Regions from separate parts of the Pseudoalteromonas sp. SM9913 genome, predicted to be linked through region 2. Evidence: predicted binding sites of a transcription regulator. Region 2 holds the regulator's gene; the other holds the start of a gene.

Region 1 (4,982 bases), 940 kb from region 2:
GCTCCAGCAACATTTTTAAGGTTTTGTGCACCTTGGTACAAGGTGAAATCAGCAAGTTGACCGTCTACAACTTGAATATTTCGAGGGGCACGCCGAGCAAGTTCTGCATCATGGGTGACCATGACAATGGTTGCGCCATCGCGATTGATTTGTTCAAGCAGCTCCATTACTTGACGAGCCATAAGGCTGTCGAGATTACCGGTAGGTTCATCGGCTAATAAAAATCGTGGCTCGCCAGCAAGCGCCCGTGCTATGGCCACTCGTTGTTGCTGTCCGCCAGAGAGTTGCTGTGGCAAATGTTTTGCCCGAGAGGCAAGGCCAACTTGTTCTAAGCATTTTTCAATGCGACGTTTACGCTCTGCGGCTTTAATACCCCTATAACGTAGCGGTACTTCAATATTTTCATATAAGTTTAAGTCAGGTATTAAATTAAACCCTTGGAAGATAAAGCCTATTTTTTGATTTCGACAATCTGCACGTTGATTATCGTTTAACTTACCGACATCAATTCCATCAAGTAAGTATTCACCTGCGGAGAAGGGCTCTAACATTCCAGCGATATTTAAAAAGGTCGTTTTTCCTGACCCGCTAGGGCCTGTTACAGCAATAAATTCGCCTTCATCAACGTGCAGATTAAAGTCACGTAATGCATGGGTTTGCACCATTTCAGTTTGATATACTTTACTTATATTATTCATCTTTAACATGCTTTTTCCTTTTATTATTTGGTTCTACGCGATTGTTAGCGAAGTAATAACGTGTGTGTGTGTTTGAAACTGTTATAGCTTGAGATAATCAATTCATCGCCAGCTTGAACCCCTGAAATTAACTCAACCGCATTAATGCTGGTTGCACCAATTGAAATATCAATGAGCTGAGCTGTATCACCGGTAATTTTATAAACCTGTGTGCCGCCTTGTTGTAAAAATGCCCCACGCTTAACCTGTAAAACATCGTCACGATTTTCTAATAAAATACGTGCGGTTAATCGTTGGTTTTGTCTGATGCCCGTCATGTCTTTGTTAAAACGTACACGTGTTGTGACTTCTCTATTATTGACTTCTGGTGAAATGGCAGAAAGGGTACCCATCACTTTGCTAGCGCCCATTGTTATCTCTACGTCCATACCTAAACCAAGGTCATTTGCATAACTTTCAGGGACTTGTAGTTCTGCTTCAAAATTGCTCAAATCAACTAAAGTCATTAGTGGTTGGCTTTGTGTTACCGCTTCTCTTTGTTGAACTAGTAAGTTACCTACAATCCCTGACACAGTGGCTTTAATTGTTAAGTTATTAACTTTGCGAAGTAGATCATCGACAATCAGTTGTTGACGAGTGACATCTCGTTTAGCGGCCTGTAGTTCAAAAGCAAGTGTATCTTTGGACAATTCAACTTCTTGCTCTGCATGTTTATAAGAAAGTTTTGCACGGGTAAGCTCATCAATGGCTTTTTCATGATCAATTTGACTGATCACATTTTTTTGCATTGACAAAGTCGCTCTGCGATTTTCTCTATCGGCAGCGTTTAATTCTACTTGTGCTAGATCAAGCGCTTTATTTAAGCTTAATGATTGGCGGCGTGCCTCAAGGTGTTTACGTTGTAGCTCGCCCTCAAGACGAGCTAAAACAGACTGTTGCTGCTTTAATTCGTTTGTGAGCTCGGGGCTCTCAACCATGGCTATTACATCATTCAGTTTGACTGAGTCACCAGCATTTACCTTCAATGAAACAAAGCCTCGTTCAGGGCTGTAAACTTTTGGTGCTCTGGCGGCTACAATTTTACCGCTGGCTGCAACATCACGTATTAGTGATTGGCGCACCACTGTGGCTATTTGTAGGCTTACTCTATCAACCGAGATAGTACCTTCTTGATCAGTATTTAATAATGCATATACACATAGAGCAACTAAGCCCACAGTAAATATAAACAGCCATATGTTTTTTTAAAATTTATAGGTCGTGAGATTTGCGTGTCTTGCCCGCTAGTGTCTTTAATCATTATTTGTTCTCTTTGCTTAGTGTTTTTCAAACACAGTAATCATTAGCGAGGCAATAAACAGAATAATTGGTGAAATTAAAAATAAGCCAATAGTAAACATTCAAATGCCCTCAAAATTTATATAGTTATGGAATATTCGAATAGCGTGCCATTTTTTATCTTGTTGAATTTAATTACTTTTTATTTTTAAACTTTCTTTTTATGTGTCCGCGGACATAAAAAGTGTCCGCTGCGGGCACTTTTTTGATTTGGCTGTGGGGTGAGATTACCTCAACGTAAAGCAAAGAAAGTTGTTAATTAATGCATAGCATAAGACTAACGTGCAAATTCATTGAATAAACTATGTGCTAATAGAAGTCGATGTAATTAAATGTCATGTTTAGATGTATTACGAATAAAGCAAAAATGATGGAATGATATCTGGTGAATAGTTATTCATTTTAAGCCTACTTTACGTTTACGTAAACTGCCTGTTGTGAGGAGGTTTTATTTACAAGTTCTTAAAAATAACACCGGTGTCATTAAAGTTTTCGATCCAATATCTACTCAAATGTTAATATTTAGCATTATTTTATGATTTTTAATGAAGTTGAAATATATTCAATATAATGAATATGTATTCAGAAAGATATTGACTCAGGTTAGGAATAACGCTAATTTTGATCGTCTGTTAGCAAATCGTCGAGCCGTTCATCCACGTTAACAGTGCAGCAAGGGGAGGGGTCCATGTTATATGACTCAAAACTAGAAAAAGATAATTGTGGCTTTGGCTTAATAGCCCAAGTTAATAACCAAGCGAGTCACCGACTCATCCGTACGGCGATCACCGGTTTAGATCGCATGCAGCACCGCGGCGGTATATCTGCTGATGGTAAAACGGGTGATGGTTGTGGCTTGTTACTTCAAAAACCAGACAGCTTCTTTCGTGCTATTGCTGCTGAAAATAATTGGCATTTAGGTAAAAATTACGCCGTTGGGATGATTTTCCTCAATGCTGATCCGGTATTAGCACAAGCAGCTAAAGATGTTTTAAGCGAAGAACTAGAAAAAGAAACGCTTAATATTTTAGGTTGGCGTGTTGTCCCTACCGATCCATCAATGTTAGGACCTATAGCACTAAAGCAATTGCCTGGGTTTGAACAAATTTTTATTAGTGCGCCAGAAGGTTGGCGTTCTAAAGATTTAGAGCGACGTTTATATGTTGCACGTCGTCGTGCAGAAAAGCGCTTGATGGATGATGAATCATTTTATATTGCGAGCTTATCTGGGCTAGTCACCATCTATAAAGGCTTAATGATGCCTGCTGACTTGCCAAATTTTTATCTCGATCTTGCTGATATTCGCATGACCAGTGCTATTTGTGTTTTTCATCAACGCTTCTCTACAAACACACAGCCTCGCTGGCCTTTAGCGCAACCATTTCGTTATTTAGCGCACAATGGTGAAATTAATACTATTGAAGGTAACCGTCAGTGGGCCCGTGCACGCTCTTATAAATTTGCTTCGCCGCTTATTCCTGATTTACAAAGCGCAGCGCCGTTTGTTAATGAAACAGGGTCTGACTCATCTAGCCTCGATAATATGCTAGAGCTGTTTTTAGCTGGTGGTATGGATTTATTCCGTGCGATGCGCATGCTAGTGCCGCCAGCATGGCAAAAAAACCGTGCTATGGATGACGACTTACGTGCATTCTATGATTTTAATTCGATGCATATGGAACCGTGGGATGGCCCTGCAGGGATTGTTATGTCGGATGGGCGTTTTGCAGCCTGTAACCTAGACCGTAATGGCCTGCGCCCTGCGCGTTATATTATTACTCAAGATGGCTTTATTACTTTAGCCTCTGAAGTGGGTATATGGGATTACACCGCTGACGAGGTGGTAGAAAAAGGACGTGTAGGCCCGGGCGAACTCCTCGTTATTGATACTAAATTGGGTAAAATTTGGCATTCAGATGAAATTGACCAAGATTTAAAATCACGCCACCCTTATAAGTCGTGGTTAGAAGAAAACGTTAAACGATTAACGCCTTTTGAAGCACTTACCGAGCAAGATGCGGGCAATCGCTCATTTGATGATGAAACCCTTGTCAAATACCAAAAGATGTTTGGCTATACTAACGAAGAGCTAGACAGCGTCATTCGTGTCATGGGTGAAAATGGGCAAGAAGCCACTGGCTCAATGGGTGACGATACGCCGTTTGCCGTACTGAGCGAAGGGCACCGTTCACTTTATGATTATTTCCGTCAAAAGTTTGCTCAGGTTACTAATCCGCCAATTGATCCGTTACGTGAAAACCATGTAATGTCGCTTGCAACGTGTATTGGCAGTGAGCAAAACGTATTTAATGAAACAACAGGGCACGCTAAACGCCTGCAATTTGATACGCCTATTTTAATGTATGCTGATATGCAGCAGCTACTTAACGCCGATGAAGCGCATTACAGCTATTGTAAGATTGATATTACTTACACCGTAGAAGAAGGCCTTGAGAATGCGGTTAAGCGCATCTGTGATGAAGCACAAGCAAAAGCCGCATCTGGCTGTATTATGCTGGTATTAACGGATCGTAACTTTGATGACAATCAATTACCTATTCCTGCTGCTATGGCGGTGGGTGCGGTACAAAAACGCTTGGTAGATAATAACTTACGCTGTGAGTCAAATATTATTATTGAAACTGGCAGCGTTCGCGATGCGCATCAATTTGCGGTACTACTTGGATTTGGTGCAACCGCAATTTACCCGTATTTAGCGTACGAGTCACTTGTGGCTATGAGCGATACCAAGGTAATTAATAAGTCATACTGTGAAGTTACACTGGCTTATCGTCAAGCAATTAATAAAGGCTTGTACAAAATCATGTCTAAAATGGGCATTAGTACCGTGGCTTCATATCGTTGTTCAATGCTGTTTGAAGCAGTTGGTCTATCGGACGCTATTGTTGAGATGTGTTTTAAAGGCGTGGCGAGTCGTATTAAAGG
Region 2 (4,982 bases):
TTATATAGTGCGGTTTTACGCCGTTGCACACGGAGCTATTGAGTCGAGCTTTTCACGCATTAGTCCCTCCCTTGATATGGCAAGCCAGTCAATGGGAAAAAGCCAAGGGCGCACATTACGCTTAGTGCACTTACCTTTATTACGCCGAGGCTTATTAACCGCCGGTTTATTGGTCTTTATTGAGTGTATGAAAGAGCTACCCGCAGCTTTGTTGTTAAGGCCTTTTGATTTTGAAAGCTTAGCAACTCATGTGTTTCAGTATGTAAGCGATGAACAATTAGAGCTGGCCTCTATATCGGCTTTGTTTATTGTGGTGGTGGGGTTTATTCCGTTATATTTTATTAACCGTTCAATGGAGCAACGTAGCTAAATGAGTAGTTTGATTTTACAAGGCGTGAGCTATGCATATAACGGGATTAAGGTGATAGATAATTTAGATTTAACCTTAGGTAAAGACGAAATAGTGTGTTTACTCGGAGCCAGTGGCTGCGGTAAAACCACCACACTAAAAGCCATTGCAGGATTAATTGAAGCCAAACAAGGGCAGGTATTTATTGATGGTAAGCTAGTCAGTGATGCTAATACGTTTGTTTCACCTGAGCATCGTAATATTGGCATGATGTTTCAAGACTATGCGTTATTTCCGCATTTAACGGTGGCTAATAACATTGCGTTTGGGCTAAGCGGCATGAGCAAAGCAGATAAACACGCACGCGTAAGTGAAATGCTAAAGCTGGTACACTTGGTAGGCTGCGCCGATAGATTCCCTCATCAACTCTCTGGTGGGCAACAGCAGCGAGTAGCGATTGCACGCGCATTAGCTTATAAACCTAGCTTACTGTTACTTGACGAGCCATTTTCTAATATTGATACCCAAGTACGATTTGAGTTAATTGCCGACATTAGGCGCATTATTAAGGCGCAGCAAGTATCGGCTGTGTTTGTTACTCACTCAAAAGAAGAGGCGTTTGCTTTTTCAGATATGCTTGCGGTTATGCACCAAGGTAAAATTGCGCAGCAAGGTACGCCAGAACAGCTTTTTGCTAAACCGCGTTCAAAGGAGGTTGCAGAGTTTCTGGGTCAGGGCATATACTTAAGCGCAACCGCATTAACCGCCACTGAATATCAAACGCAGTTTGGGGTGGTTGAATCAATACAGCCACAGCAGCATGGCGTGGCGGATAAGGGCGTTATTTATGTGCGTCCGCATCAACTTGAACTTGTTAGTAATAACGATACGCAACAGCAATCTGAGCGGGTTAGTATATTAAGTAGTCGCTTTATTGGCTCCGCTTATGTATACACTGTGGTTATTGATGAGCAAGAAATAGAAGTTGCAGCCCAGTATGGCCAGTCATTTGAAATTAATGAACAGGTTATAATAAAAATAAAACCGCACACGGTGAATTTTTTTGAATCGTAATTAATCGCTGTGTTTTGCTCTAAAAAGTAAGGAATGACAATGGCGCAAGCGCAATCAGGGATTTGTGCTGAAGCAAACTTACACGGTTTGCACTTATTTTTTAATGTACTTGATGGTCACGACGAATCACTTCGCGCTAAGCTTAAAAAAGTGAGCGATATTGAAGATGAGTTTAGTGATCAATTCTCTGAATCTATGCTTTCTTGTATGGTCGCCATTGGCGCGCAATATTGGCCACACATTCTGCCTGATTATATGCCAAGTGAGCTGCAAAGCTTTCCTAATATCACCCATAGCGATTTTGTGATGAGTGCAAGGCCATGCGATTTATTTGTACAAATCCGCTCAGACAGAGAAGATGTAAACCACCTGTTTGCATTGCAAATATTAAAACTTTTCAACCCTGATGTTGAGCTGGTGGAGCAAATTCGAAATTTTCGTTTTTTAGATGGCCGTGATTTTAATGGTTTTATTTATGCGGGCGATACTCCGCATGGTCGTCAAAAACGGGTAACGGCCCTCGTTAATAAGCCTGATAGCTTTGAAGATCAAGGCAGCTATATTCATGTTCAGCGCTATAAGCATGACTTAACGTTATGGCAGCACTTGTCGTTGCAAGAACAAGAACAAATAATGGGGCGTACTCGTCTCGACAATACCCTAATAAGCCCCGCACTTGAAAGCAGCCATGCAACCCGAAGTGAATTAAAAGATGAACAGGGGCAAGCATTATTACTAAATCAAAGTATGCCTTATGGCGACGTGTATGAGCAGGGGATGTTAATGATTACGTGCTCGGCTAAAGGGGATGCGTTCGAGAAAGTACTCAATAGCCGATTAGGGCAGGGGGAGTATTACGACCATTGGCTTGATTTTACTCAAGCAGATATGGGCTCTGCGTTTTTTGCACCCTCAGTGCGATTTCTAAAGCAGCTATAAAACAAGCCAGTAACGGCTACGTATTAGTATAGCCGTAACAGTGATAACCAAACGAGTTTAAACCGTATCAAACAAAATACGCACACGCTCTAATGTGAGGTCTATTTCTGATACTTTCGCTGGCGCAATAAAAATAGTGTCATCGCCGGCAATTGTTCCTAATACGCCATCTGCTTTACCTAATGAGTCAAGTAAACGGGCAATTAGCTGCGCAGCGCCTGGGCTGGTGCGAATAATAATCATCATTTCGTTATGCATAATGTCAATAACTAACTGGCGTAACGGGCTTTTAGCGGTTGGTACACCCATTTCGGCAGGTAAACAGTACACCATTTCTTGTTTTGCATTGCGGGTACGTACCGCGCCAAACTTACTTAACATCCGCGACACTTTACTTTGGCTAATATTATCAAAGCCTTGTTCTTTTAATGCGTCAACTATTTCGCCTTGTGAGCCAAAATTCTCTTCTTTTAAAAGTGCTTTAAAGGCTTTTACCAATGCTTCTTGTTTGTCTTGTGGTTGCATAGTGTCTAATTAGTTATGTTGTCGATACTGCAAATTCTACACAAAAATGCATATTTATGCAGCAGTTGTTTAGGTTTTGCTGCGTTTAAACAGCAAAGTTTACAACTATGGTCGAAAATATAGCTAAAATAGGCAGGATAAATTTGTTTTTAGTCGCTAATTTCTTTATCTTATAAACCACAAATATTTCCTTCCTCAAATCACGGAGAATTCCAATGAAAGTTGCTGTATTAGGTGCTGCAGGTGGTATCGGTCAAGCGTTGTCTTTATTATTAAAAACAGGCTTACCAGCTGGTTCAGAATTATCACTATATGATGTTGCGCCAGTAGTTCCTGGTGTTGCTGTTGACCTTTCTCATATCCCAACAGATGTAAAAGTTGAAGGTTTTGGTGCAGATGCACTAGATAAAGCATTAACAGGTTGTGATATTGTTTTAATCCCAGCGGGTATGCCACGTAAGCCAGGTATGGATCGTGCAGATTTATTTAATGTTAACGCTGGTATCATTAAAACATTAGCAGAAGGCATTGTTGCTAACTGTCCTAAAGCGCTTGTAGGTATTATCACTAACCCAGTTAATGGAACTGTACCTATTGTTGCTGAAGTATTCAAAAAAGCAGGTACTTACGATGCTAAGCGTGTATTTGGTATTACAACTTTAGATGTGATCCGTTCTGAAGCGTTTATTGCTGAACTTAAAGGCGTAGACGTAGCAAGTGTTAAAGTACCAGTGATTGGTGGCCACTCAGGCACAACCATTCTACCGTTACTTTCTCAAGTTGAAGGTGTTACTTTCACTGATGAAGAAGTAGCTACACTAACTCCTCGTATCCAAAATGCAGGTACTGAAGTAGTTAATGCTAAAGCGGGCGGTGGTTCTGCAACATTATCTATGGGTGCTGCTGCAGCACGTTTTTGTATGTCTTTAGTTAAAGGCTTACAAGGTGAAGACGTTGTAGATTATGCATACGTTGCTGTTGAAAATGGCGATGCAGAGTACTTTGCACACCCGGTACGTTTAGGCAAAAATGGCGTAGAAGAAATTCTTTCTTACGGCACTCTAAGCGCATTTGAAGAGCAAGCTAAAAATGACATGCTTGAAACGCTGAAAAAAGATATCAAAGAAGGTGTTGATTTTATGGCGTAATAGCCAAAATTAACCAATAAAAAGCCTGCTATTTGCAGGCTTTTTTATTGCTCGGAATTATCTACACAGTATTACTTAGTGGTCGCGGTCAACCGCTATTCTAGCTAAGCTAATTAGTGCTTGCTTGTAACTCGACTCAGCTAAGCAATCTAAACATGCAATTGCTTTATTAGCTTCTTGCTCGGCTTTTTTCATTGTGAACTCAAGGGCATTGGTATGTTTAAGTGCAGCCAGTATCTCGTCAAGGTGCTCCATACCATTACAGTGCTCAATAGCGTCTCTTATTAACTGTGTTTGATGCTCACTACCGTGTTGCATTGCATATATAAGAGGTAACGTCGGCTTACCTTCAGCTAAATCGTCGCCAATGTTTTTACCAAGTTGGTCGGCATCAGCGTTGTAATCTAAAACATCATCCACTAACTGAAAAGCAGTACCTAAATGCATGCCATACAAATTAAGTGCTTCTAGTACACTATCGTCTTGATCAGTAATAATGGCCGCAAGACCCGTCGCTGCTTCAAATAGCTTGGCGGTTTTAGAATAAATAACCTGCATATAACTGGCTTCAGTGGTATCAGGATCGTTGCAGTTCATTAATTGCAGCACTTCACCTTCAGCAATAATGTTGGTTGCATCAGCCAGTACTTGCATTATTTGCATTTTACCAAGACCCACCATTAGCTGAAACGAGCGGGTGTAAATAAAATCACCCACCAGTACGCTAGCAGCATTACCAAACTCAGCATTTGCTGTAGGTGTGCCACGGCGCAAATTAGATTCATCTACAACATCATCATGTAAAAGCGTTGCGGTATGAATAAATTCAATGATAGTTGCTAGCGTAATGTGATCTTTGCCTTGGTAACCTAGCGCTTTAGCCGCCAAAATAGCCAACATAGGGCGAACGCGTTTGCCACCGCTGTTAACAATATACAAACCAAGTT

What was found. Region 2 encodes ArgR, which controls arginine synthesis, uptake and breakdown. Its sites were predicted from a motif close to ANTGAATANNTATTCANT; they were not measured.
Region 1: gltB (glutamate synthase large subunit) is a predicted target of ArgR. The motif match lies at 2,606-2,623, and genes of this name have one in related genera.

Annotation. Positions count from the first base shown of each region.
Region 1 is NC_014803.1:1,933,151-1,938,132, reverse strand. It holds gene PSM_RS08815 (ABC transporter ATP-binding protein) at 1-707, opposite strand, end outside; partial or broken gene PSM_RS08810 (efflux RND transporter periplasmic adaptor subunit) at 743-1,998, opposite strand; gene gltB (glutamate synthase large subunit) at 2,725-4,982, shown strand, end outside.
Region 2 is NC_014803.1:2,870,762-2,875,743, reverse strand. It holds gene PSM_RS13200 (ABC transporter permease) at 1-370, shown strand, start outside; gene PSM_RS13195 (ABC transporter ATP-binding protein) at 371-1,423, shown strand; gene PSM_RS13190 (Dyp-type peroxidase) at 1,463-2,362, shown strand; gene argR (transcriptional regulator ArgR) at 2,420-2,887, opposite strand; gene mdh (malate dehydrogenase) at 3,103-4,035, shown strand; gene ispB (octaprenyl diphosphate synthase) at 4,111-4,982, opposite strand, start outside.